DNA from 3 places in the Paenibacillus sp. GCM10027629 genome. Region 2 is predicted to be linked to each of the others. Evidence: riboswitches for the same ligand, from Rfam matches in the RefSeq annotation. Region 2 holds a riboswitch; each other region holds the start of a gene.
What was found. A riboswitch is a leader RNA that binds a small molecule or an ion and turns the genes downstream of it on or off. The one in region 2 is predicted to bind ZMP and ZTP.

Region 1 (4,591 bases), on a different contig from region 2:
AATGTTCACGGAGTCTAGCACATGCTCTGCATCTTTACCTGTGATGTTCAAGTTGCGTGTATCAATCAGCATCAAGTGGTTATCCGTTCCGCCGGACACCAAGTTCAAGCCTTCTTCTACCAATCCGGCAGCTAGCGCTTGTGCGTTGTTAACCACGTTCTGTGCGTAAGTCTTGAAGGATGGCTGCAATGCTTCACCAAGCGCAACAGCTTTCGAAGCAATCACGTGCATAAGTGGTCCGCCTTGCGAACCTGGGAATACCGCTTTATCAATTGCTTGTGCCCATGATTTGCGGCAAAGAATCATACCACCGCGAGGTCCGCGCAATGTTTTGTGCGTCGTTGTTGTTACGAAATGTGCATGAGGCACTGGGCTAGGATGCAATCCTGCAGCCACTAGACCTGCAATATGCGCCATATCGACGAAGAACAATGCGCCTACATCATTAGCAATCGCTGCGATTTTCTCAAAATCAATAATGCGTGGGTACGCACTTGCACCTGCTACGATCATGCGAGGTTTGTGTTTGAATGCTGCTTTGCGCAGATCATCATAATCAATGCGGAAATCTTCTTCGGATACGCCGTATGCTACGAAGTTATAGAGTAATCCGGATGCATTGACCGGACTACCATGCGTTAAGTGACCGCCATGCGCAAGGTTCATACCAAGAACCGTGTCGCCAGGTTGCAATGCCGCTAGGTATACTGCCATGTTCGCTTGTGCGCCCGAGTGAGGCTGCACGTTGGCATGTTCAGCACCGAACAATTCTTTGGCACGGTCTCTAGCGATATCTTCCACGATGTCGACATGTTCACAACCGCCATAATAACGTTTGCCTGGGTAGCCTTCTGCATATTTATTCGTAAGAACGGTTCCCATCGCTTCCATAACCGCTTCGCTCACGATGTTCTCTGATGCGATCAACTCAATGTTGTTGCGCTGGCGTTGAAGCTCCAAGTCCATTGCTTTTAATACTTCAGGGTCTGCCTGTCTCAAATGATCTACCATTTCCAATTCCTCCTCATGATTAGCGGAGCAAGGCTCCAATATATTGAGTGGTTCAAAAAGTCGGCTTTTCAGCACCGAGAAGGTTGCGAGAATGCGAAGCATATGCTTTCGTAGCGAGTTTTGCTACGCAAAACTTTAAGGAGAAGCGCAGTGTAGGAGAAACCTACATGAGCATCTTCAATGTTTCCAAAGGAAACATCCTTCGAAAGCATATGCTCTTCTAGTATGAACGCAAGATTCGATGTCGAACCCACTTCTTGAATCACTTCGTGATTAAAAGTTGATTTTTTGAACTTCCTCTAAAGACACGTATAAACTGCTCGTTCGCCGCCGATAAGCTTCGGCCTCGTTCGGGCCATCGTCACGCGAGCCTGCCCCACCTGCTTAATCGATGGACGTACAGGAACAGCGACGCGGCGCAAATGCATACCAATGAGCGTCTCCCCAATGTCTATCCCCGCATGCGCTTCGATGGTCTCCACGAGACATGGCTCCGTAAGATGACGATACGCATATGACGCCATCGAACCGCCGGCTTTCACAATAGGTACCGCGGACACCTCATCGAGCCGATAGTATTCTGCTGCTGCGCGTTCGACGACAAGCGCTCGATTCAAATGCTCACAGCATTGAAAGGCGAGATAGAAGCCGATTTCACTGCGAACTTTCTCAAGCCCAGCATACAATTCGGCTGCTATCGCCTCGGCACCGCTCGTCCCGATACGCTGACCTACGACTTCGCTGGTGCTCGTGCCGATCACGACGATCTGGCCTGCTCGAATCGATGCTGCCTCGACAAGCTCACGTAGGATCTGCTCGACTTGCTGCTGAATAGATTCTTGTTCTTGTTGATTCATCGTAACCGTCCCCTTTCACTTCTTCCACTGAAAAAGAGTCTTCTAGGAGCGATATTGCTGCTCGATTTGATTCACTTTGTTCACACGGTTCAAGTGGCGTGGACCTTCGCTAAAAGGTGTCTCCAGCCATACTTTCACAATTTCCTCGGCTAGTCCAGGACCAATCACGCGTTCACCCATTGCAAGTACATTCGTATTATTATGTTCACGCGTTGCTTTTGCAGAGAAAAGATCATGCACCAATGCACAACGGATACCCGGAACTTTATTCGCTGCGATGCTCATGCCAATCCCTGTCCCACAGACAAGAATTCCACGATCAGCTTGCCCCTTCACTACTTGCTCACATACAGCAATCGCATAATCCGGATAATCAACTGAATCCGTACAATTGCAACCGAGATCTTCCACATCATGTCCTAATGAACGTATAACTTGAATTAGCCCGTCTTTGAGAAGCGTTCCTGCGTGGTCTGCGCCAATAGCGATTTTCATAGTCGTTCCTCCTGCTACCCCATCGTAATCATTTTCCATAATAATATGTGTTCAAAAAACCGGCTGACTTTTTGAACAACCTCTTATAGTATACCTAATTTGTGGGGAAAAAACGAAAAAAAGAGCATGACGCGTCGAATTCACGTCTTTGCTCTTTTGCCCAGGCGACCGGCCGTATGTTCCGATGCTCCACCGTGGTAATATCCACTTCGTCGCCAGTTACATCGGATCTGTCTCGATAGGATCATCATATCTCAAACGATCATGAAAATCAATGGGGCATTTTCAACCCTGTGCACGCTTCAGCAGCTTCAATAATGCGCTATGAATTTCGGCCAAGCAATGACGATATTCTCCCAGAGAACCGCCATACGGATCACTTATATCAAAGCTGGGAATGCGCTGTTGCAGCGCAATAATGGCTGCTCGGTCCGAATCCGGAATCGGCTCACCTAAAGCATGCTTCATCTGCCAGTCAGCAATGCGCTCTTCAAGCGTAATCAAATCTGCAATGACTTGCTCGTCCATTTCCACATATTCCTTGAGCGTATAAGTATGCTCAATCGAGCTAGGGAACTGTTGAACAACGTGCTGCTTATGTCCGCTCGTCATCGTCAGGATCAGATCTGCCCATTCGATTTCGCTACCCGTCAGCGGGGTAGACGTAGCTCCCGCAGCAGCAATCTGATGGTCTTGCAAAGCCGTAACCGCATTTCTCGAGATGGACGCGCCCTGCGACGCTGCAACACCCGCCGAACGAACTTCGATATCCAGATTTGCATCCTTCGCAAGCTTGCGCAGCAACGCTTCTGCCATCGGACTCCGGCATGTGTTCCCGGTGCATACGAATAAGATGTTCATCACACGCTCATCTCCTTTCTGCTTGCTAGATTAAATTCGTCTCATCGAATTCAAATTATAAAATAAATAATACGCCAAATGTAAATAAAATAACACCGCCAAACGCCTCGCCATATTCGCTTAGACGATGACTAACTTGGCTGCCAAGCATGAGCCCCAGGATCGACATAATCCCGCCGCACAGTCCAAAGGATAAAATCGTCAGCCATAAGTTAATAGGGAACATGCCTAAGGATACACCTACGGAGAAGGAATCGATACTCACGGAGAGGGAAAATAAAACAATCGCCCAACTGCTGCGATAATCAATGGATTGAACGGCATCTCCCCGCAGGGAGCTATATATCATATGTCCACCGAGCAATAGCAGCAGCCCACCTGCAGCGAGCGTCGCAACATTACCGAGCAGCGCCCCCAAATACCGCCCCATGTACAACCCAGCTAGCGGCATCAAGATATGGAAGATCGCAACAACGGCCCCGATCTTAATAATCTCTCGCACGCGAATCCCTTTCATACCGATACCCAGTCCGAGCGAGAAGGCATCAAACCCTAACGCAACGGCCATGACCAGTATGGTGATTAGCTCGCCCCAAATTGCTATGCCCGTTTCCATCCACGTTCCTCCATTGTCCATATGATCTTGTACAACCATATGCGGACAGGGCCGGAAAGATACATTGAAATTGTGGGACAAGGGGAAACAACGCAGTAGAACAGGGATTAATAACCAATTTAGAGCTGGATGATTCGGTGACCTGCAGCCTTCACGAGCCGGTTCATGACCGCAAGGCCAATCCCGTCTTCCGGACAAGCTTCGGCGAGAATGAACGTGACGCCCTGCTCGTCGAATTCACGCAGCGCGGCATACAGCCGCTGCGCGGCATGCTCCAACGCATGCAAGCTGCCACAGGAGACGACGACATCCGCGCGATACGCGGCGATATGCTCGTCGAAGGCGAGTACGCCGCTGCGTTCCCCGCGCTGCGATGCAGCATCGAGCTCGGCTTGAATCCAAGCCGAGACTTGTCCCGGCGCATCTCCCTTGACGATGCTCATGGTCCCGCGCGGCGCATAGTGCGCGTATTTCATCCCCGGCGATCGTGGGGTATGGCCTGCGTCGTCCGCAGGAGCGGCGTGCTCCGCTGTGCCTTGCGCTAAGGCACTGTCGCCAGCATGGCGACTCGCGTCCGTAATCTGCTCCGACGATGCCGCGATGGCATCGCTTGGCGCGATGTCGGACGTACGCGTGAGCGCCGGGTCGATCGTGACCTCAGCCGCGACCTCGCGCAGCGCCTCGACCGTGACGCCGCCCGGGCGCAGCACGTTGACGCGGTCGCCGATAAGCTCGACGACCGTCGACTCGA
Region 2 (4,591 bases):
ATCGGCAATCCTTCAATGAGTAGCGCTTGGTGGTAGAGAAGATTCACATACAAGTTTAACTTCTCTTGATCCCCAGCATAAGCGTCTTTGAGCGATTTGAACACATCGTGGTTGACGTTGATTTCAAGAACCTTGTCGGCTTTTACATCTTGGTTGTTCGGCATAGCACTAAGGATTTTCTCCATCTCAATCGTGAGCTCACCTTCCGTAGAGAGGCAGACTGGATGGCTCTTCAAGCGCTTCGAAGCTTTGACGTTCTTCACTTTGCCGGCGAGGATCGTCTTCATGTGGTCGAACAAGGCTTGATTATCCTGTTCTTCCGCTTCTGCAGCTTTATCGTTCGCATCTGCTTCGATACCAAGATCGCCGCTGGATACGGATTTGAAGGCTTTTTCCTTGTAATTCATGATCATCTTGATTGCGAACTCATCGATATCATCCGTGAGGTACAAGATTTCGTAGCCTTTGTCCGCCACAAGCTCGGTCTGTGGAAGCTTCTCGATCCGCTCGACAGATTCGCCTGCTGCGTAGTAGATGTACTTCTGATCTTCCGGCATACGCGCGATATATTCATCGAGTGTAACCAGCTTCTTCTCGGTGGAAGAGTAGAACATCAGCAGGTCTTGCAGTGTTTCTTTGTTCATACCGTAGTCGCTATATACACCGTATTTCAGCTGTCTGCCAAAGGCTTTGAAGAACTGCTCATACTTCTCGCGGTCATCCTTCAAGAGGCTAGTTAATGCACTCTTAATTTTGTTCTTGATGTTCTTCGCGATCAAGCTCAGCTGGCGGTCATGCTGCAGCATCTCCCGGGAAATATTGAGGGAGAGGTCTTCGGAGTCGACCAAACCTTTGACGAAGCTGAAGTAGTCCGGCAGCAGGTCTGCGCATTTATTCATGATCAATACGCCGTTGGAGTATAGCTCAAGGCCTTTCTCATATTCTTTCGTGTAATAATCGAAAGGTGTGCTCTCTGGAATGTAGAGGATCGCATTATATACGACAGCACCGTCTGCACTGATATGCAAATGCTTCAGCGGCTTGTCGAATCCGTAACGTTTCTCCGCATAGAAATTATCGTAATCCTCGGCAGTTAACTCGTTTTTATTTTTGCGCCAGATCGGCACCATGCTGTTAATCGTCTGCTCTTCTTGGTAATCCTCAAGCTCTTCGCTGCCTTCTACTGGACGTTTTCCTTGCACATCCATCTTAATTGGGTAGCGGATGAAGTCGGAATACTTCTTGATGATGGATTTGAGGCGATATTCCTCTACATATTCATCGTATTGATCTTCTTCCGTATTCGGCTTGATGTTAAGGACAATTTCCGTTCCCACTGTAGTCTTATCGCATGGCTCAATTGTGTAGCCGTCAGCACCTGACGATGCCCATACATAAGCTTCATCGCTTCCGAAGGCTTTACTGTATACCTTCACTTCGTCTGCGACCATGAAGGCCGAATAGAAGCCGACGCCGAATTGACCGATGATGTTGTGTCCGTCTTTCGCTTCGTTCTCTTTCTTGAAGGCTAGCGATCCGCTCTTCGCGATCACGCCGAGATTGTTCTCAAGGTCTTCCTTCGTCATCCCGATCCCCGTATCAGTAATCGTCAGCGTACGAGCTTCTTTGTTCGCAGTGACCTTAATGAAATAGTTCTCTTTGTCAAAAACAAGATTGTCATTGCTAAGGGCCATATAGTACATTTTGTCAATGGCATCACTCGCGTTCGAGATTAACTCGCGCAGGAAAATTTCTCTCTGCGTATAGATGGAGTTAATCATCATTTCCAGTAATCGTTTGGATTCGGCTTGAAACTGCTTCTTAGTCATGAATAAATCTCCTTTCAAGGTTAAAAGTCAGATATGTGTTGCTGCTATGATTATGTAGTACGGCTGCAAGGGTGATTAGCACTCTGGATGAATGAGTGCTAATTCTTATTTCTATATACCATATTCCAAAATTGGGTGTCAATAGCGGAGGGTACGTCTCGTCTGAGAATCAAGGGGTGCATCTTAAGATCATCTCTGCTAAAATAAGAAAAAAAGCGGGATGTGACTGGCGAAAATGAGTGGAATGAACCACGAGGAAGCCTCCCGCTCTACCGATCCGTTCGCCTGGGGAAAAGTATTTGCAGAAGATTCGTATGGTACGAGTCTGCTGTGAATGCTTTTTTTTGTTTCTTATTTTATTCAAATAGGAGGTTGTCGAAATGACGACAATAATGAAGGCGAAGGAAGCAGCAGATCAAGTGTATGAGACCGTGAAGCAGCATGTAGGAGAATGGAAGGGGAAAGGGCACGAGCCTCGGCTAGCCGTCATCCTGGTGGAAGGGGATCCAGCATCCGCATATTATGCGCAGTCGAAGCAGAAGATTGCACAGCGGCTCGGGGTTGCATTCGATCTCTATGAATACCCGGAAGGGGTGCATGAGGAAGAGATTTTGCAGCAAGTCGCACGGTTAAATACTGACCCCAGGGTACACGGGATTATGCTGGAGCTCCCTCTGCCGAAGCATCTATCGGCGACAACCATCGTGAATGCGATTACACCATGGAAAGATATTGATGGGGTGACCCCGAGCAATCAGCGAGCGACCATTACAGGGGAAGTGGGACTCTATCCGGCTACGCCGCAGGCTTGCATTCAGCTCCTGAAGCATTACGGCTATCCATTGGAAGGGAAGAATGTGACCTTGGTCGGCCGAGGGCAGACGGTAGGATTGCCTTTATTCCATCTGCTTCAGCATGAACAAGCGACTGTGACGGTCTGCCATTCGAGAACGCCAGATATTGCGATGCATCTGCATCATGCGGATATTGCGATTGCAGCGGTAGGGCGCGCGCATATGATTCAACCGAATATGGTGCATGCGAAGCTCGTCTTCATCGATGCAGGCATTAATGAAACGGATGAAGGGAAGATTGTCGGAGATATTTCGCCTGACGTGGCTCAACATGTACAAGCCATATCTCCCGTACCTGGCGGCGTCGGGACGTTAACGACGGCCATTCTCTATCAGAATCTCATGAAGGCCATCCGTCTGCAGAAGGAGGTGCGTTAATCATGCGTACGAACCAATGGGATCAATCCATTCGGACTTTTATTGAGCAAGCCGGGAGTTCAAGTCCTACACCGGGTGGAGGCAGTGTCGCTGCGCTTGTTGCGGCATTAGGCGCCTCGATGACCTCGATGGTAGGCAACCTCTCGCAAGGCGAGAAATATGCAGCTTATCAGGAGCAGATTCATGAGACATTAGAGCGGATGAATACGCTCACGACAATCTATGAACAACTGCTTGCGCAGGATATGGATTGCTTCGAGCAGTACGTGGCCGCTCTCAAGCTGCCGCGGAACTCCGAATCGGAGAAAGAAGCACGTAAACAGGCGCTGGAACAAGCGACGATTCAGGCGATTGATGTGCCGATCCGTCTGATCGAAGCATGTCTTGCGGGGATGCGGTACGCGAAGGGAATCGCTGATTGTTGCAATCCGCATGTGCTCTCTGATCTAGGAATCAGCACGATCTTGCTCGAGGCTGCGGCACAATCGGCTTTGTTGACGGCTCAGATCAATCTAGTGTCTTTGACAGATTCGTCGTTACAACAGAAATATAGCGACACGATCACGCAATTAATGCGAGACATCGATAAGTTCAAGCAAGTGACGATGATCACGGTAAAAAGCCGAATGGGTGTGTAACGACCGTCCCGCTTACTTGAATATAAAGCACCCTACCGATTATACTTGAAGTATTCTTCCAAATTGAGGTGAACGGAACATGGCTTTCCAGATGATTCGAGGTAGATAGTCTCCGGGCTGGGTAACACGCGTACCAGCTATCAAGGGGGTTGTATGCCCTTTTGCATAACGGAGAATATCCACTAAGGTCTATTGGCAGGCTTTTTCGTTTGTATATGAATCATTTTGGAAGGTGGCAGAATTAGACATGAATGAACAAGAATATCGACAATTTTATGATCAGGTTGGTGCAATGAACGGCTGGGATTTCAGCAGGATGAAAGTGGTCTCGGAAGGGATACAGTGGGATCTCTACCAAGAAGTCACGGGGGTCTGCAGAAAGTCGGATCTCCTCCTGGATATCGGTACGGGTGGGGGAGAAGCGCTGTTAGCTATTGCGGATGCCGTACTACTCGCAATTGGCATAGATTGTTCATCTGGTATGATGAAGACGGCAGAGAATAACTTAAGACAAGCGGGGAAATCCAATGTACGCTTCCATCAAATGGATGCTGAGCGACTCGTTTTTCCAGATCGATTGTTCAACATCGTCTCTTGCAGACACTCTGAATTTCATGCGCAAGAGGTTGCTAGAGTACTAGCCGACGACGGAATCTTCTTCACGCAGCAGGTCAGTGAACGAGACAAATGGAACTTGAAGCAAGCGTTCGGAAGAGGGCAATCCTGGGGAATCTCGCATGGCACCTTGCAGCGTCGATATATCCAAGAGTTAAGGGACGCAGGCTTGAAGAACATTCAAGTGTATGAATACAATGCGACAGATTACTATAAATCCGTTCAAGATCTCCTATTCCTATTGAAGCATACACCGATCATTCCGAACTTCGGTCAG
Region 3 (4,591 bases), on a different contig from region 2:
AATATTCAGTATATGAATTGGGATTTCTCTCATCTGAAGCCTGGCACGTTATATGATGTCTACGTGAAGGTTAAGGTGAGATCGAGCTTCGTCCTTTTCCTAGTTCAGAGGGGGGGATCGTTTCAATTATTGCCCCACAAGATGACATTGGGATAACAGTTACCGTAGGGGAACATCAATAGAGCAATTATATGTTATTGATTATCCTGGAAATTATCATTTGTTATTTATAGAGGAGGGGCGACCTTTCTTTTTTTGTTGGATTGGGATGCACGGCGACGTAAAATCTGGACAAGGTCAGTCATAATAGGAGAGATGATTAATCACTCCGTGGATTGGCTGAAGCAAGTTTGAACTGAGCTAACGGGCAGATTAGTTGAATAAACAAACCATTATTGAGCAGGCTGCCGAGCCTGCTCATTTCTTTAAGCTAACGGGGAGGATAGTGGAGTAAAGATATGGTAAAATGGGTGTGTAATATGCTCTCTTGATGGTTAAGGAGACCGACTTGGAATATTCTTAAGTCAATCGATGGAGTATTATACAAGGATAAGGTGTGATGCGGGTGACTGATTTTACAATGATTAAAAAGCTGTTTCATATTACGAAACGAAATGGGTTTAGTCATGACGAGATACAAACCATTAAAAATAATTTTGGTGAATTGCCCCAGGTGTTTATAGATTATTATTTGGAACTCGGTAAAGACGAGCGGCTGAATCATACGCAAGATAGTTTGATCAAACCCGAGCAACTCCAATACTTCAAACATAGCGAATATTTAATTTTTTATTGCGAGAATCAACGTGTCTGTGTTTGGGGAATCCATAAGAACGATTTATCCAGGTCCAATCCCCCTGTCTATATGAGTTACGATGAAAAGGTATGGAAAAAAGATTTTGAAACATTGACCGATTTTTTTCATGCGATGGCCTATTTGCAAACCGTATTCGCTCTTGAATACGGCTGTGAATCGTTCTATTCCATTGAACAAACCGACTTGGATTTTATTCGTGAAAATTTTAATAATAAAGGTTTTTCCTTTCGGCATTGGATTGGCATCGAATTTTATGGGAATTACGATGACAGCATAATAACAGTGATGAAAAATAACGATAGTTTTGATTTGATCTATGCTTCAAGCAACAAAGAACATTTTGATGAAATGGATCGGGTTCTCTCAAAACGGGGAGTAGTAATTTGAAATCAGATAAAGATAAATTTGTTGCAGCTACCTTCAAAACTAAAAACGATGGAAGGCTTGGTCCAATTATTATATATATTGAACCTAGAAACTTGTAGGACAACAATTGATATTTTAGATGTATACTCTAATTTCTACGTATTAAGCTAACGGGACACGATAGCTACATTACGTACAGGTGACAGCATACCATTAACCTGTTCAAGGAGCAGAGCTATGATTAAGAATCTATACGAGACTCATTTACAAGTTAAAGATTTGAATGCTTCTATTGAGTTTTATAACAAGTTGGGACTGGAACTTTCATTATTAATTGAGGAAAGAGGAATTGCATTTTTTTATATTGGAAAGGAACGTCAATTACTTGGTCTTTGGGAAGTTCCAAAGGGAAGTGATGTTAGCAAAAGACATTTTGCTTTTGGGACTGATTTGGATTTATTAAAGGATTCAATTGACTGGCTACGAGAAAGAGGTCTTGAACCCATTAAAGCTTTTGGAAAAGAACCAATTGAGCCAATTGTACATACATGGATGCCTGCGGCAGCTATTTATTTTAACGATCCTGATGGTAACGAATTAGAGTTTATTTCATGGTTGACGTCTGAACCTAAAAATTTGGGATATGCAGTTTATTTAAGTGAGTGGAACGAAATGATAAAGTCCGAAAAATCACAAAATTAGTAGTAACTGTTTTAGTAATTCATTGAAGTTCCAACCGTCTGAAGTTAACAGATTATTCCGCTAACGGGACACGATAGCTCAATAAAGAATTTGAAGGCAGCCAGCTACTTGTGATCGGTTGCCTTTTCTTAACCAACTGGCAGTTTAATTAAGAATACGTGATTGATTTATATGATTTTCCAGAATACAATATAGTAAATATCTGGTATGTGCAACTGGCGTAAACGTGGATAACCATGAGGGAGCACATATTCATATCGCCGTACGCCTGGGCAAAGTATTTGATCTTAAATCAGATACTTTTTTTATTTCACATGATGAAAGGTCAGGTGCTTAGTAATGAAGATGGCTTACATTTTGTTTGATAAGATGACTACTTTAGATTTTGTTGGTTTTTATGAAGCTGTAACATGGATGGGAATTCTAAAAGCAAAAGAAAATGTGTCGTGGGATTTTTGTTCGAACAAAGAACAAATAACCGATGACAGAGGATTAACTATGAAAATCAATCATGTTTCCCCGGACCTTTCGGTATATGATTTGATTTTTATTCCTGGAGGGTTGTCTACAAGGCAACTCAGGAATGATACTGACTTTATCTCATGGATTCAGACCGCACTAAATGTAGAATATAAGGTGTCTGTTTGCACGGGAGCTTTAATTCTGGGTGCTGCTGGAATGCTAAATGGTAAAAGAGCAACAACAAATCCATCTGCATATGAATTATTGACACCTTATTGCTCAGAAGTTGTTAAGGAGCGCTATGTAAGAGATGGTAACATTTTTACAGGTGGAGGAGTATCTGCTTCCATTGATTTGGGTCTGTATTTCATAGAATCGCTTACTAATGAAGAAGTTGTTCAAAAAGTTCAAGAAAAGATGGATTACCCGTACTATATATCGAAAAGATAAAAGTTTTCACGTTACGCTAACGGGACACGATAGTTGAATACTATACATTGCTGAGCAGACTACCGCAGTCTGCTCATTTTATTGAACTAACGGGCAGGATAACGGAATAAGCCAATCAAGCGTAGATGTATTAGAGCCCGGTTTTATTAACTGGGGCTTGATCATTTAAGATGATATCTGAATTCGTGGTTTCAAAAAAAAGCAACAAAACACTGGTGAACTTTCTAATCCTGACAGACTATTGTCTACAATGCAAGTTTATTATACAAGTAAGAGCCTAATTACCCGCAGGAGTTAAAGCATCGTATTCGTGGAACTGAAATATTTTATTAACCAGTTACCTTATTGAATTGGGGGGACAACAGTGAAACTTGAGCGACTTATGGCCATTACGATCCTTCTATTAAACCGCAAACGCGTACAGGCCCAAGAATTGGCTGATCGTCTGGAGGTTTCATTGCGTACGATTTATCGCGATTTGGAATCATTGAATCTAGCAGGAATTCCCATTATTTCGTACACGGGAGCAGAAGGCGGATTCGAAATCATGGAAAACTTTCGATTGGATCGGCAAATGCTTTCATTCAATGAACTTATTTCCCTCTCTACAGCTTTGCGAGGCCTTCAATCTACACAGGCATTTAGCAACCAAAATTTAGACGGGCTGCTCGACAAAGTTGGCGCATTGGTCTCGAAGGCAGAACAAGGTCGTATGGCTGGTGCTGATCAGGTCATCATTGACTTAAATCCGTGGAAAAGCAGCTCTTCAGAACGAAACAAGTATGACACGCTGCATAAAGCCGTAAGTGATAAAAGGCTGATCCGTTTTACATATACCAACGGACAAGGGGGAGAAACAGAACGTTGTATTGAACCTATGGGGCTGGTGCTCAAAGGCTACACGTGGTATCTTCACGGTTATTGCTTAAACCGAGATGATTACCGCATGTTCAGGCTTTCTCGGATCCGGAATCTACTCATTCTTGAGGATACGTTCCAGCGTCGAATGGTGACACTGTCTGAGTTGAATGAAAATTGGGGTCCGCAGCGCGATTCCAAGATGGTCGATCTGGTGCTTAGATTTACAGGACCGGCTAAGGTTCCAGCAGAAGATCATTTTGATGCGGATGAAATTGAACGGCAACCCGATGGTTCGCTTATCGTTCGGGTCCGATACCCGGATAACGACTGGTTAATCGGCTTTTTACTTCATTTTAGAACGGATTTGTTCATTCTTGAACCCTCGCATATTGCTGCAGCTGTACGGAAAAGTGCTTTGGAGATAGCTAAACTTTATATCGATTGTTGACACACTGTTGTCAATAAGCATGGTTTATTATGAGTTTAAATAGAGAGAACACATTAATCAGTTACAAGAAAATACAAAGAAATTTGAGGAGGCTTTCCAAAAAATGACTCATTCAGAACAACAAATTGTACGCAGTGGCCACCAGAGCACTGAGATCAAGCCTTTCCGTATCGATGTTCCGCAGGCTGATCTTGATGAATTACGAGACCGTTTAACCCGCACCCGTTGGCCGGATGCTTTGGCCGGTGTAGGCTGGGACTATGGTATTCCCGTTGATTACCTCAAGGAACTGGCGGAATACTGGAGATCCAAATATGACTGGCGCAAACACGAGGAATCTCTTAACAAATTCCCGCAGTTCACCACCACCATAGACGGACAGAACATACACTTTCTGCATGTACGTTCCCCAGAACCAGATGCAATGCCGTTGATCATCACACATGGTTGGCCCGGTTCGATCGTTGAGTTTATGAACATTATAG

Region 1: another riboswitch for ZMP and ZTP. It lies ahead of rpiB (ribose 5-phosphate isomerase B); the one in region 2 lies ahead of ACFQZR_RS24155 (bifunctional 5,10-methylenetetrahydrofolate dehydrogenase/5,10-methenyltetrahydrofolate cyclohydrolase).
Region 3: another riboswitch for ZMP and ZTP. It lies ahead of ACFQZR_RS01095 (DJ-1/PfpI family protein); the one in region 2 lies ahead of ACFQZR_RS24155 (bifunctional 5,10-methylenetetrahydrofolate dehydrogenase/5,10-methenyltetrahydrofolate cyclohydrolase).

The regions. Positions count from the first base shown of each region.
Region 1 is NZ_JBHTGZ010000005.1:343,694-348,284, reverse strand. It holds gene ACFQZR_RS07535 (serine hydroxymethyltransferase) at 1-1,011, opposite strand, end outside; gene ACFQZR_RS07530 (TIGR01440 family protein) at 1,311-1,868, opposite strand; gene rpiB (ribose 5-phosphate isomerase B) at 1,911-2,363, opposite strand; ZMP/ZTP riboswitch at 2,515-2,596, opposite strand; gene ACFQZR_RS07520 (low molecular weight protein arginine phosphatase) at 2,649-3,224, opposite strand; gene ACFQZR_RS07515 (manganese efflux pump MntP) at 3,280-3,840, opposite strand; gene ACFQZR_RS07510 (L-threonylcarbamoyladenylate synthase) at 3,960-4,591, opposite strand, start outside.
Region 2 is NZ_JBHTGZ010000012.1:760,594-765,184, reverse strand. It holds gene htpG (molecular chaperone HtpG) at 1-1,829, opposite strand, end outside; ZMP/ZTP riboswitch at 2,042-2,127, shown strand; gene ACFQZR_RS24155 (bifunctional 5,10-methylenetetrahydrofolate dehydrogenase/5,10-methenyltetrahydrofolate cyclohydrolase) at 2,210-3,061, shown strand; gene ACFQZR_RS24150 (cyclodeaminase/cyclohydrolase family protein) at 3,064-3,699, shown strand; gene ACFQZR_RS24145 (class I SAM-dependent methyltransferase) at 3,947-4,591, shown strand, end outside.
Region 3 is NZ_JBHTGZ010000003.1:4-4,594, forward strand. It holds gene ACFQZR_RS01085 (hypothetical protein) at 560-1,204, shown strand; gene ACFQZR_RS01090 (VOC family protein) at 1,421-1,885, shown strand; ZMP/ZTP riboswitch at 2,087-2,166, shown strand; gene ACFQZR_RS01095 (DJ-1/PfpI family protein) at 2,225-2,797, shown strand; gene ACFQZR_RS01100 (helix-turn-helix transcriptional regulator) at 3,162-4,106, shown strand; gene ACFQZR_RS01105 (epoxide hydrolase family protein) at 4,210-4,591, shown strand, end outside.